Regions from separate parts of the Kitasatospora sp. NPDC058170 genome, predicted to be linked through region 4. Evidence: riboswitches for the same ligand, from Rfam matches in the RefSeq annotation. Region 4 holds a riboswitch; each other region holds the start of a gene.
What was found. A riboswitch is a leader RNA that binds a small molecule or an ion and turns the genes downstream of it on or off. The one in region 4 is predicted to bind cobalamin.

Region 1 (4,626 bases), on a different contig from region 4:
TGTTCTGCCTGATCGGTCCGTCCGGCTCCGGCAAGTCGACCTTCCTGCGGTGCATCAACCACCTGGAGAAGATCAACGCCGGCCGCCTCTGGGTGGACGGCGAGCTGGTGGGCTACCGGCAGAAGGGCGACCGGCTCTACGAGCTCAAGGAGAGCGAGGTCGCGCTCAAGCGCCAGGACATCGGCATGGTGTTCCAGCGCTTCAACCTCTTCCCGCACATGACCGCCATAGAGAACGTCATCGAGGCGCCGGTGCAGGTCAAGGGCGAGAGCCGGGCCGCCGCCCGGGAGCGCGGGATGGTCCTGCTGGAGCGGGTCGGCCTCTCCGACAAGGCGAAGAACTACCCGTCCCAGCTCTCCGGCGGCCAGCAGCAGCGCGTCGCGATCGCCCGCGCGCTCGCGATGAAGCCCAAGCTGATGCTCTTCGACGAGCCCACCTCCGCGCTCGACCCCGAGCTGGTCGGCGACGTCCTCGACGTCATGCGCGGCCTGGCCGAGGAGGGCATGACGATGGTCGTCGTCACCCACGAGATGGGCTTCGCCCGCGAGGTCGGCGACGCGCTGGTGTTCATGGACGGCGGTGTGGTGGTCGAGGCCGGCAACCCGCGCGACGTGCTCACCGACCCCCAGCACGAGCGCACCCGCGCGTTCCTCTCCAAGGTGCTCTGAGCGCACCCCCTGGGCGCCCGGCAGGCCGGTCCTGCCGGGCGCCCTGCGTTTGCCCCGCCAAGGTAATAGGCTGGAGGCACTAAGCCCGTTACCAACGCTTGAAAGGACCACCGTGGAGCTCGCCTCGTACGCAGACCTGGCCGTTCGGCTGGTCAACACCGAGGAACCCGAGCGCGGCACCGACTCGCTGACCTCGGTGGAGGCCGTCCGCGGCCTGTTCTCCGACTCCTCGCGGGCCGCCGCGCTCGCCGACGAGGCGGACCTGCCGCGACTGCGCGGCGTCCGCACCCGGCTGCGCGGGGTCTTCGAGGCCGCCGCCGAGGGGGACGAGATCCGGGGCGTCGACCTGCTGAACAGCCTGCTGATGGAGTACCCCGTCAGCCCGCTGGTCTCCGGGCACGACTACCTGGACGATGCCGGCCGCCCCCGCTGGCACCTGCACCTCGCCGACAACTCGCCCACCGCCACCGCGCACTTCAGCGCCGTCGCCTGCATGGGCCTGGCCGTCCACCTCACCGAGCTGGGCGCCGACCGGCTCGGCATCTGCCAGGCCGCGCCCTGCCGCAACGCCTACCTGGACACCTCGACCAACCGCTCCCGCCGCTACTGCTCCGACCGCTGCGCCACCCGCGCCAACGTCGCCGCGTACCGGGCCCGCAAGCGCCTGGAGGCCCAGGAGGCCGCTGCGGCCTCCTAGGTCCGTGCGGGGTGTTTGCAAAGTCCCGCCGGGTCCGCGGCGACTTTGCGAACACGCCCTGGCCCCGAGCTGCCTCAGAACTCGTCGGGGTCCACCCAGACCCCGAGTCGGCGGGCCAGCCCCGGCACCCGGGCCAGCGGGCCGCGGAGCAGCAGCCGCTCCAGCCGCCGGCCCGGCGCCAGCCAGGCCGGGCACGGCCGCAGCCGCAGCAGCACCCGGCCGAGCACCAGCTCGTCCGGCACCGCGCCGTAGCTGCGGCTGTCGCTGTCGATCGGCCGGTTGTCCGACAGCAGCCACCAGCCCTTCGGCCGCCGGGCCCCGGCCCGCTTCACCACCAGCAGGTCCTGCTGGAACGGGTGGCGGAACACCACCACCGCACCCGGCCTGATCCGCGCGCCGTACCGGACGACCAGCTGGTCGCCCTCGCGCAGGGTGGGCACCATCGAGTCGCCCGCCACGTCGATCAGCCCGAACGGGGCGACACCCCCCGGGGTGCCGCCCTCCGGTTGCACCATCCGCGCCACGACTCCTCCTCCCGGCTCGCCGCGTCCCAGTGTGCCGTACGGACCGTCACCCGCCGATGTCCGGATTGGCCCGGTTCCGGCTCCGCCTTTTGCCCTAGGCCGACTGCCCGATCGCGAAACCCGGTGGCCGGAGGGGTAATCTCGGGCGCGGGAAGACGATCTAAGGAAGGACTCCCATGTTCTCTCGTCTGTTTGCACCGCGTGCCACCGCTCACGCCCACTGTGACCTGCCCTGCGGCGTGTACGACCCGGCGCAGGCCCGGATCGAGGCCGAGTCGGTGAAGGGCACCCAGGAGAAGTACCAGGCCAACGAGGACGCGGCGTTCCGCACCCGCGCCCTGATCATCAAGGAGCAGCGCGCCGAGGCCGTCAAGCACCACATCTCGGTGCTGTGGAGCGACTACTTCAAGGCCCCGCACTTCGAGAAGTACCCGCAGCTGCACCAGCTGATCAACGACACCCTGAAGGCCGCCTCGGCCGCCAAGGCGTCGACGGACCCGGCCACCGGCCAGGCCCTGCTCGACCTGATCGCCGAGGTCGACAAGATCTTCTGGGAGACCAAGCAGGCCTGATCGCCGCTCAGTCGCCTTCGACCGCCCCCCTCCGGCCCGCCGGACGGGGGCGGTCGTGCGTTCCGGGGCGCTCCCGGTCTTCCGAACGTTCCCGGGAGGCTCCGCCCCGGCACCGGTAAGGGTTGACCGGCCCGAGCAGTTGTTATGCTGCCAGGGCGTCCCGAGGGGGAAGTCCGGTGCGAATCCGGCGCTGACCCGCAACGGTAGGCGGGGCCCCGGCCCCGCGAGCCCGATCGCCCTGGGGCGCTGACCTCCCGACAACTCGCCGTGGACTGCGAGGGGATGGCGCTCCGGCACACCCTGATGCCCCGGCCCGCCGCCCCCGCCCGGACCACCGCCCGAGGCTAAGGCGCGCCCCCGTTGAGCACCGCAGCGACCGCACCGCTCCGCCGAATACCCGTCGTACCGCTGGCCGCCGCCCTGGCCGCGGCGCTGCTGCTGTCCATGGTCTGCGGGGTGGCCCTGGGCGCCTCCGGACTCGGCTGGGCGCGGGTACTGCGGCTGCTCGGCGCCGGACTGACGGGCGGTCGGCTGGAGGCCGAGGAGGCCGCCGCGTACGCGATCGTCTGGGAGATCCGGCTGCCGCGGACGGTGCTGGCCGCCGTGGTCGGCGCCGGACTCGCGGCCACCGGCGTCGCGGTGCAGGCGATGGTCCGCAACGCGCTCGCCGACCCGTTCGTGCTCGGCATCTCCTCCGGTGCGGCGGTCGGCGCCAACGCCGTCCTTCTGCTCGGCGCCCTCGCCTCGCTCGGGGTCTGGGCGCTGTCGGTCTCCGCCTTCGGCGCGGCCCTGCTGGCGATGGTGCTGGTGTACGCCGCCGCCCGGTCCGCCTTCGGCCTCACTCCGCTGCGGCTGGTCCTCACCGGCACCGCGATGTCCTACGGCTTCTCGGCGGTGACGGCACTGATGGTGTTCGGCGCCGCGCGCGGCGAGGCGGCCCGCAGCGCCATGATGTGGATGCTCGGCAGCCTCGGCGGGGCGACCTGGGGCTCGGTGCCGATCGCCGCCGCCACCGTGCTGGCGGGCCTGGCGTACCTGGCCTGCTCGGCCGGGCGGCTGGACGCGCTCGCGATGGGCGACGAGACGGCCGCCTCGCTCGGGGTGGACGCCGACCGGCTGCGCCGCGAGCTGTTCGTGGTGACCGCCGCCGTCACCGGCACGGTGGTCGCGGTCAGCGGCGCGATCGGCTTCGTCGGGCTGATGGTGCCGCACCTGACGCGGATGCTGGTCGGCGCCGGGCACCGCCGGGTGCTGCTGGTCGCCCCGCTCGCCGGCGCGCTGCTGCTGGTCTGGGTGGACATCGTCTCGCGGGTGGTGCTCGCCCCCGCCGAACTGCCGGTCGGGGTGGTCACCGCCGTCCTCGGCGTGCCCTGCTTCCTGCTGCTGATGCGCCGTCGCGGCTACACCTTCGGAGGCCGCTGATGGACATCGACCTCGACCGGGTCTCGGTCGACCTCGCCGGGACCCGCCTGGTCCACGACATCACCCTGAGCGCCGCCGCCGGCCGGGTGGTCGGCCTGGTCGGGCCGAACGGCAGCGGCAAGTCGACGCTGCTGCGCTGCGTCTACCGGGCGCTGCGGCCCGCCGCCGGCGCCGTCCGGCTGGGCGGCGCCGACCTGCACGCGCTCGCCCCGCGCGAGGCCGCCCGGCGGGTCGCCGCGCTGCCCCAGGAGCACTCCGCCGAGTTCGACTTCACGGTGGCCGAGGTGGTCGGCATGGGCCGGCTCCCGCACCGCGGCGCCTTCGCCGGACCGAGCGCGCAGGACGCGGAGCGCTGCGCCGGGGCACTGCGCCGGGCCGGCGCGGACCACCTGGCCGGGCGCGGCTTCCTCAGCCTGTCCGGCGGAGAGAAGCAGCGGGTGCTGATCGCCCGCGCGCTCGTCCAGGAGCCGCGGGTGCTGGTGCTGGACGAGCCCACCAACCACCTGGACATCGGCCATCAGCTGGAGGTGCTGGCCCTCGTCCGGGAGGCCGGGCCGACCGTGCTCACCGCGCTGCACGACCTCAACCTGGCGGCCGGCCACTGCGACCTGCTGTACGTGATCGAGGCCGGCCGGATCGTGGCCTCCGGGCCGCCCGCCGAGGTGCTCCGACCCGCGCTGCTGGCCGAGGTGTTCGGCGTGCGCGCCACCCCGGTGCGGCATCCGCTGACCGGCGCCGTCCAC
Region 2 (4,626 bases), on a different contig from region 4:
GTCGGGACCGCTGCCCGGGTCGTCGCCCGAGCTGCCCGGGTTTCCGGAGCCCCCGGGGCCGGTCGAGTTGGCGGAGCCGGCAGAGCCGCCCGGCGCGGTGGCCGAGCTGCCGGTGCTGCCGCCCGCTCCGCCGCCCCCGAGCTGGTCGCCGCACCCGGCCCTCGGGTAGCCGGCGATGGCGCAGAGCAGTCCGTTGGTGTCGTAGCGCAGCGGCGGGGCGACGGCGGCCAGCACCTCCGCCGAGGTGGCGGAGGTGGGTACGGTGGCGCACGCGGTACGCGGTCCGGGCGGGGCCTCGCCGGAGGGGGCGTCGGCGCCGGTGCCGAAGTCCAGCACCACGGCGACCCGCTTGCGCCCCGGCTGCCCGGGGGTGTCCGCGCAGATCGCGCCGAAGTCCCCGGTCGCCCCGGGCCGGGCGGCGTCCTGTCCGCCGTCCGGGCTGACGGCGAAGCGCCAGCCGTCCGTGCTGCCGTCCGGTGGGACGTGGACCGACGGGCCCTGCTGCTGGTACGTCCAGGTGTCGCCGGACCACTTCCAGAACGACCAGTACCGGTACCCGGCGGCCTGCGCCGGCGCCGCGCCGACCATGAACAGTCCGGCCAGCAGCCCGATGAGCACGGCCGCAACGGTCGCGCGGCCGGGCACGCGCCCGGGCACCCGGGCGGGAAGACCGGCGGGCGCACGGACGGGCACCGGGGCCACCGGCCGGGCCGCCGCACGGACCGCCCCCGCCGAAGCGCCCGCCGAAGCCCCCGGCGTCGACGCGGCCGCCCGGGAGCCGGACGGCGTGGTCACAGCTTCGCGCCGCGCTTGCGCTGGAGGCTCAGCACCAGGCCGCCGCCGATGCCGATCAGCAGCCCGACGCCGAGCAGCCAGTACTGGGAGAGGCCCCCGTCCTTCTTCTCCGCCTTCGCCGGAGCGGCGCTCGGAGCGGCACTGACCGCCTTCGGGGCCGGCCCGAGGGCGGTCAGCTGCTTCACCAGGTCGGTGCCGCCGAAGTCCGCCGGGTTGCGCTGCGCCGCCTGGGCGACCAGCAGCAGGGTCGCGGTGGCCGAGGCGTCGGTGCCGCCCTTCGTCCAGGCGCCGCCCTCCTTGGCCAGCCAGTCCACCGTGCCGCCCGCCTGCTGCGGGTGCCCGCCCTGGACCAGGCTGAGCGCCGCCCAGGCGGTGGCCGTGTAGTCGGGCGTCGGCGCCGCGCCCGGGTTGGAAAGCGACAGGTGCTGGCCGCCCGCCGCGAGCTGCGCCGTGAGGTACGCGCCGGCCGCCTCCGCGGAGTCCGCGCGCGGTACGGCCTTCTCGGTGGAGCCGTCCGCGCACGGCAGGGCCTTGGGCGCGGCGTCGGTCCGGTTGGCGTTGGCCACCGGCAGCTTCCCGCCCGCCGCCGCCAGCGCGGCCTGCCCGGTGGCCAGCGCGTTCGGGGCGAGCGCGCCAGTCGGGTCCGGCTGGAAGGCGAAGGCGCCGCGCTGGTCGGCGGGCGCGGTGCAGCCGAGCTGGAACAGCGCCAGCCCGTCGAAGGCGTTCCGGCCGGCCTTGGCGACGCCCGCCGGGTCCGTCCTGGTGGCGAACAGAGCGTTCACGGCCAGCCCGGTGGAGTTGGCGTCGCCGGGGCTGCCGGGGTTGTAGGCCCAGCTGCCGTCCGCGTTCTGGTTGGCCTTGAGCCACTGGACGCCCTTGTCCACGGAGTCCTGGTGCCCGCCGAGCGCGACCAGCGCCTGGATCGCGACGGCCGTCGCGTTGCTGTCCTCGGTCGCGGCGTCGCAGGCCGCGGCGGCGTCCGCCCGGTACGACGGCCACCCGCCGTCGGCGCACTGCTGCCCGGTCAGCCAGGAGACGGCGGAGTCGGCCGGCACCACCTTGGCGCTCGCCAGCGCGGTCAGGGCGAGCGACTGCCGCCACACCCCGTCGTAGGTCGGGTCGCCCTTGCCGTACAGGCTGTCGGGGACGGCGGCGGGCGAGGGCGCGGCGGGCGCGGGCGCGGTGGGCGCGGGGGTGTCGGCGAGGGCCGGCGAGGCGGCCGCGCCGGCCAGCAGGGCGGCGGACAGCGCGGCGGCGCCCAGACGGGCGGCGGTGAGCATGGTGGAGGTGCGCCTTTCGGTGAGCGGTGTGGTGGCCCGGGTGGGCCGTTCCGTAGACCTCGACGGTGCCGGGCGCCGGTGCGCCCGGGGTGGCCGCTCGCCTCTCTCCGGGCACTCCGACTCGCCCGGCAGCAGCGCACCGGGCTCACGGTTGCGGGGTCAGTGCCGGAATCGCACCGGCTTTCCCCGGAGGAGAAACGGATGGATTTGTCGTGCCCGTCGACTTTAGCCGCCGTACCCGCCGCACCCGACCGCGCCGCACAGGAACAGGTTCCAGTCAGGGAAGGGTGAGCAGCCGGGCCGCGGTGTACAGGTCGGCGCGCACCTCGGCGATCGAGGCGCGGCCCGACAGCCAGGCCACCAGCGCCGAGTGCCAGGTGTGCTCGATCACCCGGACGGCGGCCCGCTGGCTCTCGGAGGGCGGCCCGAACTGGCCGATCGCGTCCAGGATCAGCTGGGCGGTGGTGGTGCTCACCCGGTCGACCTCGGCGCTGACCGAGCGGTCCGCGAAGGAGAGCGCCCGCACCATCGCCTCGGCCAGCAGCGGCTCGCGCTGGAGCGCGTGGAACGCCCGGGTGAGCGTCTCGGCGACCCGCGGCGCCGGGTCCGGCCCGGTCGGCGGGTGCCGCCGTACCTGTTCCTGGAGGGCCTGCAACTGCTCCAGCATCACGGCCACCAGCAGGTGCACCTTGGAGGGGAAGTACCGGTAGAGGGTGCCGAGCGCCACCTGCGCGCCCTCCGCGACCTCCCGCATCTGCACCGCCTCGTACCCGCCCCGGGCGGCCAGCACGGTCGCGGCCCGCAGGATCCGGCGCCGGCGCTCGGTCTGCCGGGCGGTCAGCGGCGGATCGGCGGGGCGCGCCTGGTCCGACGGGCGCGCCTGGTCCGACGGGCGCACGGGGTCCGACGGGCGCGCCGGGTCCGAGGGGTCCGCGGGGGGCGCGGGGTCCGCAGGGGGCACGGGGGGCGTGGCGGGCATGGGGTTCGCGGGGGTCACGGGCGACGGCAAGGGTGCTCCCGGGGCGCGGGTGGCGGTGTGCTCCAACAGGACGGGCAGGGCGGGCCGGGCGTGCGGAGGACCGGCGGGACCGGCGTGTTCCGCAGGTGTCCGGCGTGGCGGGAATCACCAGGCCGTGGCGTGGCGTGAATCACCAGCCCTGGCTCCTGACGGCAAGCTACGGGCCGGTATCTTCGAGGTCTCTCATTGTTCACATGGTCGATGACGAGCTCCACACCACACTGAAACCTGATCTACTTTAGCGACCGGCGGCGACGATGACAGCCGAAGATCGCAGCCGTGGACCACAGTCATGGATCACAGTCATGGACAACAACCACAGATGCAGCCGAGATGGGGGCCGAGGATGACCGCGCAGCCGCTGCGGATTGCCCTGCTGTCGTACCGCGGGGACCCGTTCTGCGGCGGCCAGGGCGTGTACGTACGGCACCTCTCCCGGGAGCTGGCCCGCCTCGGCCACCACGTGGACGTGATCGGTGCCCAGCCGTACCCCGTGCTCGACGAGGTCGACGGGCCGGGCTCGGTCCGCCTGGTCGAGCTGCCGAGCCTGGACCTCTACCGGAGCGACGACCCGTTCCGCACCCCGGCCGTGGGCGAGTACCGGGGCCTGGTGGACGTGCTGGAGTACGCCACCATGCGCACCGGCGGCTTCCCCGAGCCGCTGACCTTCTCGCTGCGCGCCCGCCAGTACCTCGCCCTGCACAAGGGCCGCTACGACGTGGTGCACGACAACCAGACCCTGGGCTACGGGCTGCTCGGCCTGGCCCGGCACGGGTTCCCGCTGGTCACCACGATCCACCACCCGATCACCGTGGACCGGCGGCTGGAGCTCGCCGCCGCCCCCACCCCGCTGCGGCGGCTCTCGCTGCGCCGCTGGTACGCCTTCACCCGGATGCAGCGCCGGGTCGCCGCCCGGCTGGACCACATCATCACCGTCTCCGGCAGCTCCAAGACCGAGATCGCCGAACACCTGGGCGCCGCGCCCGGCAGCATCTCGGTGGTCCCGATCGGCGCCGACACCCGGCTGTGGTCCCCCTCCGCGGAGATCGCCCGGGTGCCCGGACGGATCGTCACCACCTCCAGCGCGGACGTGCCGCTCAAGGGCCTGGTCCACCTGGTCGAGGCGCTGGCCAAGGTCCGTACCGAGCGGGACGCCCACCTGGTGGTGGTCGGTAAGCCGCAGAAGGAGGCCGGGCCGGTCGCCGAGGCGGTGCGCCGGTTCGGACTGGAGCGGCACATCGAGTTCCGCAGCGGCCTGACCGACCGGGAGCTCGTCGACCTGTACCGCTCGGCGGAGGTGGCCTGCGTGCCGTCCCTGTACGAGGGCTTCTCGCTGCCCGCCGCCGAGGCGATGGCCACCGGCACCCCGCTGGTCGCCACCACCGGCGGGGCGATCCCCGAGGTGGCCGGCCCGGACGGTGAGACCTGTCTCGCGGTACCGCCCGGTGACGCGGACGCCCTGGCGTCGGCGCTCGGACGGCTGCTGGACGACCCGGAACTGCGGTCGGAGCTCGGTGCGGCCGGCCGGGAGCG
Region 3 (4,626 bases), on a different contig from region 4:
CGCGCTGGACGACTGGGAGCGGGACGACCGGGTCGCGACCGTCGTCATCAGCGGGGCCGGGGAGCGCGCCTTCTGCGCGGGCGGCGACATCGTCGCCATCCACCGCGCCGCCACCGGCGGCGACCCGGCCGCGGTCGAGGACTTCTGGCGCGACGAGTACCGGCTCAACGCCCGGATCGCCCGGTACCCCAAGCCCTTCGTGGCCGTGATGAACGGCATCGTGATGGGCGGCGGGGTCGGCGTCTCGGCCCACGGCAGCGCCCGGATCGTCACCGAGACCACCAGGGTGGCGATGCCGGAGGCGGGCATCGGGTTCGTGCCGGACGTCGGGGGCACCTACCTGCTCGCGCTGGCCCCCGGCGAGCTGGGCACCCACCTCGCCCTGACCGCCGGCTCGGCGGGCCCCGGCGACGCCCTGCTCTGCGGCCTCGCCGACCACTTCGTGCCCGCCGAGCGGCTGCCCGCCCTGCTCGACGACCTCGCCGAACTCCCCGTCCACGACGCCCTCGCCCGGCACGTCGCACTCCCGCCGCCGGGCCCGCTGGCCCGGCAGCGGGACTGGATCGACGCCTGCTACGCGGCCGGCACCGTCGAGGAGATCCTCGACCGGCTGGCCGACAGCGGCGAACCCGAGGCGAAGAAGGCCGCCGACCGGATCGCCGCCAACTCCCCGGTCGCGGTGAAGGCCACCCTCGCCGCCCTGCGCCGGGCCCGCGAACTGGGCCCGCTGGAGGCCGTCCTGGACCAGGAGTACCGGACCTCCTGCGCCGCACTCGCCACCCCCGACCTCGCCGAGGGCATCCGGGCCCAGGTGATCGACAAGGACCGCACACCGCGGTGGAACCCGGCGACGCTGGACGCCGTCACCCCCGGCGCGGTCGCCCGCTACTTCGCCCCCCTCGGAGCGCGCGAGCTCGGCCTCGCCGCCACCACACCCCTGGAGCGCTGGTGACCCACGCCGTCGGATTCATCGGACTCGGCAACATGGGCGGCCCGATGGCCGCCAACCTGGTCAGGGCCGGCCACCGCGTCAGCGGCTTCGACCTCGCCCCGGAGGCGCTGCGGCAGGCCGCCGACGCCGGGGTCCGCCCCGCGGCTTCGGCGGCCGACGCCGTGGCCGGCGCGGACCTGGTGGTCACCATGCTGCCGGCCGGCCGGCACGTCCTGGCCGCCTACGCGGACCTGCTGCCCGCCGCCCGCCCCGGCACGCTCTTCGTCGACTGCTCCACCATCGACGTCGCGGACGCCCGGGCCGCCCACGGCCTCGCGCTGGCGGCCGGGCACCGGGCGGTGGACGCCCCGGTGTCCGGCGGTGTGCCCGGCGCGACCGCCGCGAGCCTCACCTTCATGGTGGGCGCGGCCGACGGGGACTTCGCGGACGTCGAACCGGTGCTGGCGGCGATGGGCCGCCGGATCGTGCACTGCGGCTCCTCCGGCGCCGGACAGGCCGCGAAGATCTGCAACAACATGATCCTCGGCATCTCGATGATCGCCGTCAGCGAGGCCTTCGTCCTCGGCGAGAGCCTCGGGCTGAGCCACCAGGCGCTGTTCGACGTCGCCTCCACCGCCTCCGGCCAGTGCTGGGCGCTCACCACCAACTGCCCCGTCCCCGGCCCGGTGCCCGCCAGCCCCGCCAACCGGGACTACCTGCCCGGGTTCGCCGCCGCCCTGATGGCCAAGGACCTCGGACTGGCCGCCGACGCCGCGAAGGCCGCCGGCGTACCCGCGGAACTCGGCGTGCGGGCCGCCGAGTTGTTCGCGGACTTCGCCGCCGGTCAGGGGCGCGGACTGGACTTCTCGGCCATCGTCACCACCCTCGGAGGCGCCAGGGGGTAGCCGCCCGCAGGACGGCGCCCGGGGCGGGCCCGGCACCTCGCCGTGCCGCGGCCCGTCCCGCTCCCGCCCGCTCCCGTGCGGCCATCCGGAATCCGGACCGGTCGTGACGGGCGGGCCCCGCGGGCCCTAGGGTGGGCGGTGCAGTCGGTTCGCCGTGTCCTCCAGCCACGGCGTCGTAAGAGGGAACCCGGTGGGAATCCGGGACTGCCCCGCAGCGGTGAGTGGGAACGACCGCCGTCACATGCACTGGGCCCCAACGGGGGCCTGGGAAGCGACGGCCAGTAGGTGTCCGCCTGACTCAGGCGGACGTGCCGACGAGTCCGAAGACCTGCCACTGCCCGTGTGCACCCCGCACGCGGAGATCTCGGTGACCTCGTGGGCGGGTCGGCGGAGCGGGCGGGCACATCCTGGTGTCGCGCACCCACTGTCGTACCTTCACGTCCTCGTGCTCTCCCGGGATCGCAGCGCGACTCGCGAAGGAGAGTTCCGTGTCATCGAGTTCCACCACCCCGCAGGCCGCCACCGCGCAGCCCGGCACCACCCCGCAGGCCAACTCCCCGCAGGCCACCGTCCACGGCTATCCGCGGCAGGGCCCGAACCGGGAGCTGAAGAAGGCGATCGAGGGGTACTGGAAGGGCGCGGTCACGGCCGAGGCCCTGCAGACCACCGCCGCGCAGCTGCGCCGCGACACCTGGCAGCGGCTCGCCGAGGCCGGTATCCAGGAAGTCCCCACCGGCGACTTCTCGCTCTACGACCACGTGCTGGACACCACGGTCGCCGTCGGTGCGATCCCGGCCCGCCACCGGGCGGCCGTCGACGCCGACCCGCTGGACGGCTACTTCGCCATGGCGCGCGGCACCCAGGACGTCGCGCCGCTGGAGATGACCAAGTGGTTCGACACCAACTACCACTACCTGGTACCCGAGTTGGGCCCCGCGACCACCTTCGCCGCCAACCCGGCCAAGGCGGTCGGCGAGCTCGCCGAGGCCCTGAGCCTCGGCCACACGGCGCGCCCGGTCCTGGTCGGCCCGGTCACCTACCTGCTGCTCGCCAAGCCCGCCCCGGGCGTCGCCGAGGACTTCCAGCCGATCACCCTGCTGGACCGGCTGCTGCCCGTCTACGCCGAACTCCTCGCGGACCTGCGCGCGGCCGGCGCCGAGTGGGTCCAGCTGGACGAGCCTGCGCTGGTCCAGGACCGCACCCCGGCCGAACTGAACGCCGCCGCCCGCGCCTACCGGGACCTCGGCGCGCTGACCGACCGGCCCAAGCTGCTGGTCGCGACCTACTTCGACCGCCTCGGCGAGGCCCTCCCGGTGCTCGCCAAGGCCCCGATCGACGGCCTCGCGCTGGACTTCACCGGCGCGGCCTCGGCCAACCTCGACGACCTCGCCGCCGCCGGCGGACTGCCGGGCAAGCGCCTGGTCGCCGGGGTGGTCGACGGCCGCAACATCTGGATCAACGACCTGGAGAAGTCGCTGGGCACCCTGGCGACCCTCCTCGGCCTCGCCGACCGGGTCGACGTCGCGCCGTCCGCCTCGCTGCTGCACGTCCCGCTCGACGCCGACCTGGAGCGCGAGCTCGACCCGCAGATCGCCCGCTGGCTCGCCTTCGCCCGCCAGAAGGCCGCCGAGACGGCGCTGCTCGCCCGCGGGCTGCGCGACGGCACCGGTGCGATCACCGCCGAACTCGCCGCCAACCGCGCAGACCTGGCCTCCCGGTCGACCTCGCCGATCACCCGGGACCCGGCCGTCCGCGCCCGGGTCGCCGCCGTCACCGAGGCCGACGCCCGCCGGGCCCAGGCCTATCCGCAGCGCGCCGAGGCCCAGCGCGCCCGGCTCGGCCTGCCCCTGCTGCCGACCACCACCATCGGCTCCTTCCCGCAGACCGCGGAGCTTCGCGTCGCCCGCGCCGACCTCACGGCCGGCCGCATCGGCGCGGCCGCCTACCGGGAGCGCATCGAGGCCGAGGTCCGCGAGGTGATCGCCTACCAGGAGAAGGCCGGCCTCGACGTCCTCGTCCACGGCGAGCCCGAACGCAACGACATGGTCCAGTACTTCGCCGAACAGCTCACCGGCTACCTGGCCACCCGGCACGGCTGGGTGCAGTCCTACGGCACCCGCTACGTCCGCCCGCCGGTGCTGGCCGGGGACATCTCCCGCCCGCACCCGATGACCGTCGACTGGTTCCGCTACGCCCAGGACCTCACGGACCGCCCGGTGAAGGGCATGCTCACCGGCCCGGTCACCATGCTCGCCTGGTCCTTCGTCCGCGACGACCAGCCGCTCGGCGACACCGCCCGCCAGGTGGCCCTCGCGCTGCGCGACGAGGTCGCCGACCTGGAGGCCGCGGGCGCCGCGGTGGTGCAGGTCGACGAACCCGCCCTGCGGGAGACCCTGCCGCTGCGCGCCGCCGGCCGACCGGCCTATCTGGACTGGGCCACCGAGTCGTTCCGGCTCTCGACCGCCGGGGTCCGCGCCGACACCCAGATCCACACCCACATGTGCTATGCCGAGTTCGGTGACATCCTGCGCGCCATCGAGGACCTCGACGCCGACGTGATCTCGCTGGAGGCCACCCGCTCACACATGCAGGTCGCCCGGGAGCTGGCCGGTGCCGGGTACCCGCGCGAGGTCGGACCGGGCGTCTGGGACATCCACTCGCCGCGGGTGCCGAGCACGGAGGAGGCGGTCGAGCTGCTGCGCGCCGGGCTCGCGGCGATCCCCGCCGAGCGGCTCTGGGTCAACCCCGACTGCGGTCTGAAGACCCGCGGCTGGAGCGAGACCCGCGCCT
Region 4 (4,626 bases):
GGCGGCCTGGGGGCCGAACCCGGCCCGGGCGGCGCCGCGGCGCGCGGTGGCCGGCAGGTCGAGGACCGGCGAGTCCAGGATCAGACCGCTGATCGCGGAGGCCCAGGCCGAGCGGGCGGCGGTCTGCAGGACCATCGTGGCGCCCAGCGACCAGCCGTAGAGGATGACCCGGCCCGCGCCGGCGTCCAGCGCCAGCCGCAGCGCCGCCTCGACGTCGCGCCACTCGGTCTCGCCGAAGTGCCCTAGGCCGTCGGGGGAGGCGGGTGCGCCCCGGTCGCCGCGGTAGGTGACGGCGAGGGCGGGCAGGCCGAACCGGTGCAGCACGGGCAGTACCGGGAGGGTCTGCCGGCGGTCGGTGTCCGGGCCGTGCACCAGCAGCACCCAGGTACCGCGCTTGCCGTCCAGCCACCAGGCGGGCAGGGCGCCCAGCTCGCCCTCGGCGGCGGTCTCGGTGAAGTCCAGGCCGAGCGCGCTCGTCGGGTCGCCGCGGTAGACGTCGGGGGTGAAGCGGACGGCGGTGCCGGCCTTCAGGGTGCCCCGTTCGGCGCGCTCCAGCCGCCGGGTGACGCCCTGCCCGTCCTGGTGCAGGATCTCGCCGACCACCGCGTGGCCGTCCTCGCCCCACTCGACGGCCCAGCGGCCGGGGCGGGCGCTGGCCTGGCTGCGGGTGAAGGTGGCCCGCCCGGCGGCGAGGCTCTGCACCAGCACGGGGCCCGCCGGCCGCCGCGCGGCCGCCGGGTGGACCATCCGCTCGGACGCCTTCCGGCCGATCACCAGGACGGCCGCCCCGGTCCCGACGACGGCGGCCGCCACGACGGCTGCGGTTCCCCAACGCATACTCGCTCCCCGCTCTGTTGGTCGCGGACTGGACCGGTCGCCTCCCGGCGTCGCACGCCCGGCGGGAGTCGGTCGGATCAGCCCCAGTCCACTCGCGGGGGAGGGCGACGGCCACCGGACAGGGCCGTCCGGGTCACCCGGGGTCGGACCGGTCCCGGCCTCGGACCCGGACACCTTTGACCCGGATAGACCTCGGACCGGGAGACCTCGGACCGGGAGGCCTCAGACCGGGATGCCGGTCCGCCGCCGCCCGAGCAGCTCCCAGAACCGCTCGTCGACCGGGCGGTCCCGCGGCTGCGCCGGGCGGGCCGCCGGGGCCGGGGAGCCCCAGCTGCCGGCGCCCCAGTGCGAGGCGACCTGGTACTCGCCCTGCAGCACCGTCAGCACCGCGGCGAGGTCGTCCTCCGGCACCGGCACGATCCGGCCGATCGCCCGGGTGTGCGCCTGCCAGCGGCCGTCCACGCACTGTCGCAGCCGCCGGTCCAGCTCCTCCCGGCGGTCCGTCACCGCGACCAGCTCGCGCAGCGTCAGGCCGAGCACCTGTGCCAGCGCGTACGTCTGCTCCTCGTCGCCGTCCCAGCGGCCGGTGGCCTCGGCGTCCTGGTAGTGCCGCAGCGGGACGCCGATCCGCCGGGCGGCGGCCTCCTGGTCGAGCTCCCGGGCGACCCGGAAGTCCCGCAGCCGGGCCGGGCGGGTGCCCATCAGCTGGGCGGGCGGGCACCAGAGCGCCCTGGCCAGCGCGATGAACTCCTGCTCGGTGGGGCGCAGCTCGCCGCTCTCCCAGCCGAGCACGTGGGTGGGCAGCAGCCGGACGCCGTGCGCCGCCATGCCCTCGGCGACCTGGGCCGGGGTCAGCCCGAGCCCGGCGCGGTGCGCGCGGGCGGCCGTGGGCGAGAAGGGCACCGGGGGCACGGCCGGGGGCCGTCTGCGTCGCATGGGACCAGACGGTAGGCCTTGGTGCATCGGTGCCCCAGCCGCCGAACACACGAAGCGCGACTGGAGGCGTCTCCAGGGCGCTGGACGATCACACAGGCTGTCATGCCCCTGCGGGGGGCGTGACTCGGAGGTAGCGACGGGGGCGGGAAACCTCCGGGGCGTGTGACCAAACCCTCCGTGACCTTGGTTGACTCCCGGTTCGGCCGCGTGATGGGATCCTTCAGCCAATACGGAGGCATGCAGAGGAAGCCGGTGCGAGTCCGGCGCGGTCCCGCCACTGTCACCGGGGAGCACGTTCGGAGAGTCACCTCCGCACCCGTCAGCGGGGCAGGGGGAGCCGCCGGCAGGCCGTCAGAAGCCGCTGGGAGGCCCGGGGGTGCGTTCGGACCCGGAAGCCAGGAGACTCTCGCCGCCGGTACGTCGATCCAGGGCGCGGACCCTGAGTGAGGACACGCACGCGATGCAGGCTGCCCCGACCGACCGAGCCCCCGGCTGCCCGCCGCCGTGCGCCCGCTGACCCGCGCCGCCGCCTTCGCGCTGGGCGCCGTGGCCGGCCATCTCGCCGACGCCCGCTTCGCCGATCCCCGGCGCGGCCACCCGGTGGCCGCCTTCGGCACCGCGGCGGGCCGGCTGGAGCGGCCGCTCTGGCGCGACCACCGCGGCGCCGGCGCCGCCTACACCGCGCTCTGCGTGGGCGCCGTCGCGGCCGGCGCGGTGGCCGCCGACCGGACGCTCGGCCGCCGGCCGCTCGGCCGGGCCGCGCTCACCGCCGCCGCGACCTGGACGGTCCTCGGCGGCACCTCGCTGACCCGGGAGGCCCGCACCATCGGCCGCTCGCTGTCCGCGGGCGACCTCGCGGCGGCCCGCAGGCGGCTGCCGCACCTGTGCGGACGCGACCCGAGCGCGCTGGACGAGCAGCAGATCGCCCGCGCGGTGGTCGAGTCGGTCGCCGAGAACACCGCCGACGCCGTGGTGAACGCCCTGGTCTGGGGCGCGCTCGCGGGCACGCCCGGGCTGCTGGCGTTCCGCGCCGTCAACACCCTGGACGCGATGGTCGGTCACCGCTCGCCGCGCTACGCCCGGTTCGGCTGGGCCTCGGCCCGGCTGGACGACGTGGCGGGCTGGCCGGGCGCCCGGCTGACCGCGCTGCTGACCGTCGCCGCCTCGCCGGAGCCCCGGACCGCCTGGCGGGTCTGGCGCCGGGACGGCTCCGCGCACCCCAGCCCCAACGCGGGCCAGGCCGAGTCGGCCTTCGCGGGGGCGGTCGGCGTGCGGCTGGGCGGCACCCTGGCCTACGGCTCCCGGGTCGAGCACCGGCCCGTCCTGGGCGGCGAGCTGCGGCCGGTGACGGTGGACGACATCGAGCGGGCCTGCCGGCTCTCCCGCCGGGTGGGGCTGCTGGCCCTGGGGACGGCCGTCGCCGGGCACGCCCTCGGGCAGGCCCTCCGGGCGGGGCTGACGGCGGGACGCCCGCCGGCCCGGACGACGACACCCGCGGCAGGACTTCTGCCGGGGCTCACGGCACGGAAGCGGAGGGGGAGCGCATGAGCAACGCGCTGCTGGTCGCCGGGACGACCTCGGACGCGGGCAAGAGCGTGGTCACCGCGGGCATCTGCCGCTGGCTGGCCCGACAGGGCGTCGCGGTGGCGCCGTTCAAGGCCCAGAACATGTCGCTGAACTCCTTCGTCACCGCCGACGGCGCCGAGATCGGCCGCGCGCAGGCGATGCAGGCGCAGGCGGCCCGGGTGGAGCCCGAGGCGGCGATGAACCCGGTGCTGCTCAAGCCGGGCGCGGACGGCCGCAGCCAGGTGGTGCTGCTGGGCCGGGCGGTCGCCGAGGTCGGCGCGCTGGACTACCGCGACCGCAAGCCCCTGCTGCTGGAGCGGGCCCTGGAGTGCCTGGCGGACCTGCGCAGCCGCTACGACGTGGTGGTCTGCGAGGGCGCCGGCTCGCCCGCCGAGATCAACCTGCGGGACCGGGACATCGCCAACATGGGCCTGGCCACCGCCGCCGGGCTGCCGGTGGTGGTGGTCGGCGACATCGACCGCGGCGGGGTGTTCGCCGCGATGTACGGGACGCTGGCGCTGCTGTCGGCCGAGGACCAGCGGCACGTGGCGGGCTGGTTCGTCAACAAGTTCCGGGGCGACGGGCGGCTGCTCGCCCCCGGCCTCGACATGCTGTACCGGCTCACCGGCCGACCGGTGCTCGGCACCCTGCCGATGCTGTCCGGGCTCTGGCTGGACGCCGAGGACTCGCTGGACCTGACCACCGTGGTGGACCGCACCGAGGGCCGCGGGCCGCTCGGCGCGGACGTGCTGCGGGTGGCCGTGCTGCGCTTCCCGCGGCTGTCCAACTTCACCGACATGGACGCGCTGGCCCAGGAGCCGGGCGTCCTGGTCCGCTGGGCCACCCGGCCCGAGGAGCTGGCCGACGCCGACCTGGTGATCCTGCCCGGCACCCGGGCCACCGTCGCCGACCTGGCCTGGCTGCGCGAGCGCGGCCTGGAGCCGGCCCTCGCGGCGCGGGCGGCGGCCGGGCTGCCGGTCCTCGGCGTCTGCGGCGGCTACCAGATGCTGGCCCGCACGATCGTGGACGAGGTCGAGTCGAAGGCCGGGTCCGTCGACGGACTGGGCCTGCTGCCGACCCGGGTCCGCTTCGGCGCCGAGAAGGTGCTCGGCCGACCGGTCGGCGAGGCGTACGGGCAGCGGGTCGAGGGGTACGAGATCCACCACGGTGTGGTGGCCGTCGAGGGGGGAGACGCCTTCCTGGACGGCTGCCGGGTGGGGGCGGTGTGGGGCACGACCTGGCACGGCGCGCTGGAGAACGACGGCTTCCGGCGCGAACTGCTGCGCG

Region 1: another riboswitch for cobalamin. It lies ahead of ACFVVX_RS14140 (FecCD family ABC transporter permease); the one in region 4 lies ahead of ACFVVX_RS04935 (cobalamin biosynthesis protein).
Region 2: another riboswitch for cobalamin. It lies ahead of ACFVVX_RS01520 (prenyltransferase/squalene oxidase repeat-containing protein); the one in region 4 lies ahead of ACFVVX_RS04935 (cobalamin biosynthesis protein).
Region 3: another riboswitch for cobalamin. It lies ahead of metE (5-methyltetrahydropteroyltriglutamate--homocysteine S-methyltransferase); the one in region 4 lies ahead of ACFVVX_RS04935 (cobalamin biosynthesis protein).

Annotation. Positions count from the first base shown of each region.
Region 1 is NZ_JBHVUV010000011.1:8,379-13,004, reverse strand. Features, by position in the region: gene ACFVVX_RS14160 (amino acid ABC transporter ATP-binding protein) at 1-668, shown strand, start outside; gene ACFVVX_RS14155 (CGNR zinc finger domain-containing protein) at 781-1,365, shown strand; gene sodX (nickel-type superoxide dismutase maturation protease) at 1,440-1,880, opposite strand; gene sodN (superoxide dismutase, Ni) at 2,066-2,461, shown strand; cobalamin riboswitch at 2,598-2,717, shown strand; gene ACFVVX_RS14140 (FecCD family ABC transporter permease) at 2,906-3,883, shown strand; gene ACFVVX_RS14135 (ABC transporter ATP-binding protein) at 3,883-4,626, shown strand, end outside.
Region 2 is NZ_JBHVUV010000001.1:322,509-327,134, forward strand. Features, by position in the region: gene ACFVVX_RS01515 (SCO2322 family protein) at 1-618, opposite strand, end outside; gene ACFVVX_RS01520 (prenyltransferase/squalene oxidase repeat-containing protein) at 792-2,075, opposite strand; cobalamin riboswitch at 2,164-2,287, opposite strand; gene ACFVVX_RS01525 (TetR family transcriptional regulator) at 2,353-2,973, opposite strand; gene ACFVVX_RS01530 (glycosyltransferase family 4 protein) at 3,440-4,626, shown strand, end outside.
Region 3 is NZ_JBHVUV010000005.1:9,373-13,998, forward strand. Features, by position in the region: gene ACFVVX_RS07750 (enoyl-CoA hydratase/isomerase family protein) at 1-952, shown strand, start outside; gene mmsB (3-hydroxyisobutyrate dehydrogenase) at 949-1,836, shown strand; cobalamin riboswitch at 1,965-2,187, shown strand; gene metE (5-methyltetrahydropteroyltriglutamate--homocysteine S-methyltransferase) at 2,325-4,626, shown strand, end outside.
Region 4 is NZ_JBHVUV010000003.1:84,781-89,406, forward strand. Features, by position in the region: gene ACFVVX_RS04925 (alpha/beta hydrolase family protein) at 1-837, opposite strand, end outside; gene ACFVVX_RS04930 (helix-turn-helix domain-containing protein) at 1,060-1,773, opposite strand; cobalamin riboswitch at 2,015-2,179, shown strand; gene ACFVVX_RS04935 (cobalamin biosynthesis protein) at 2,287-3,321, shown strand; gene ACFVVX_RS04940 (cobyric acid synthase) at 3,318-4,626, shown strand, end outside.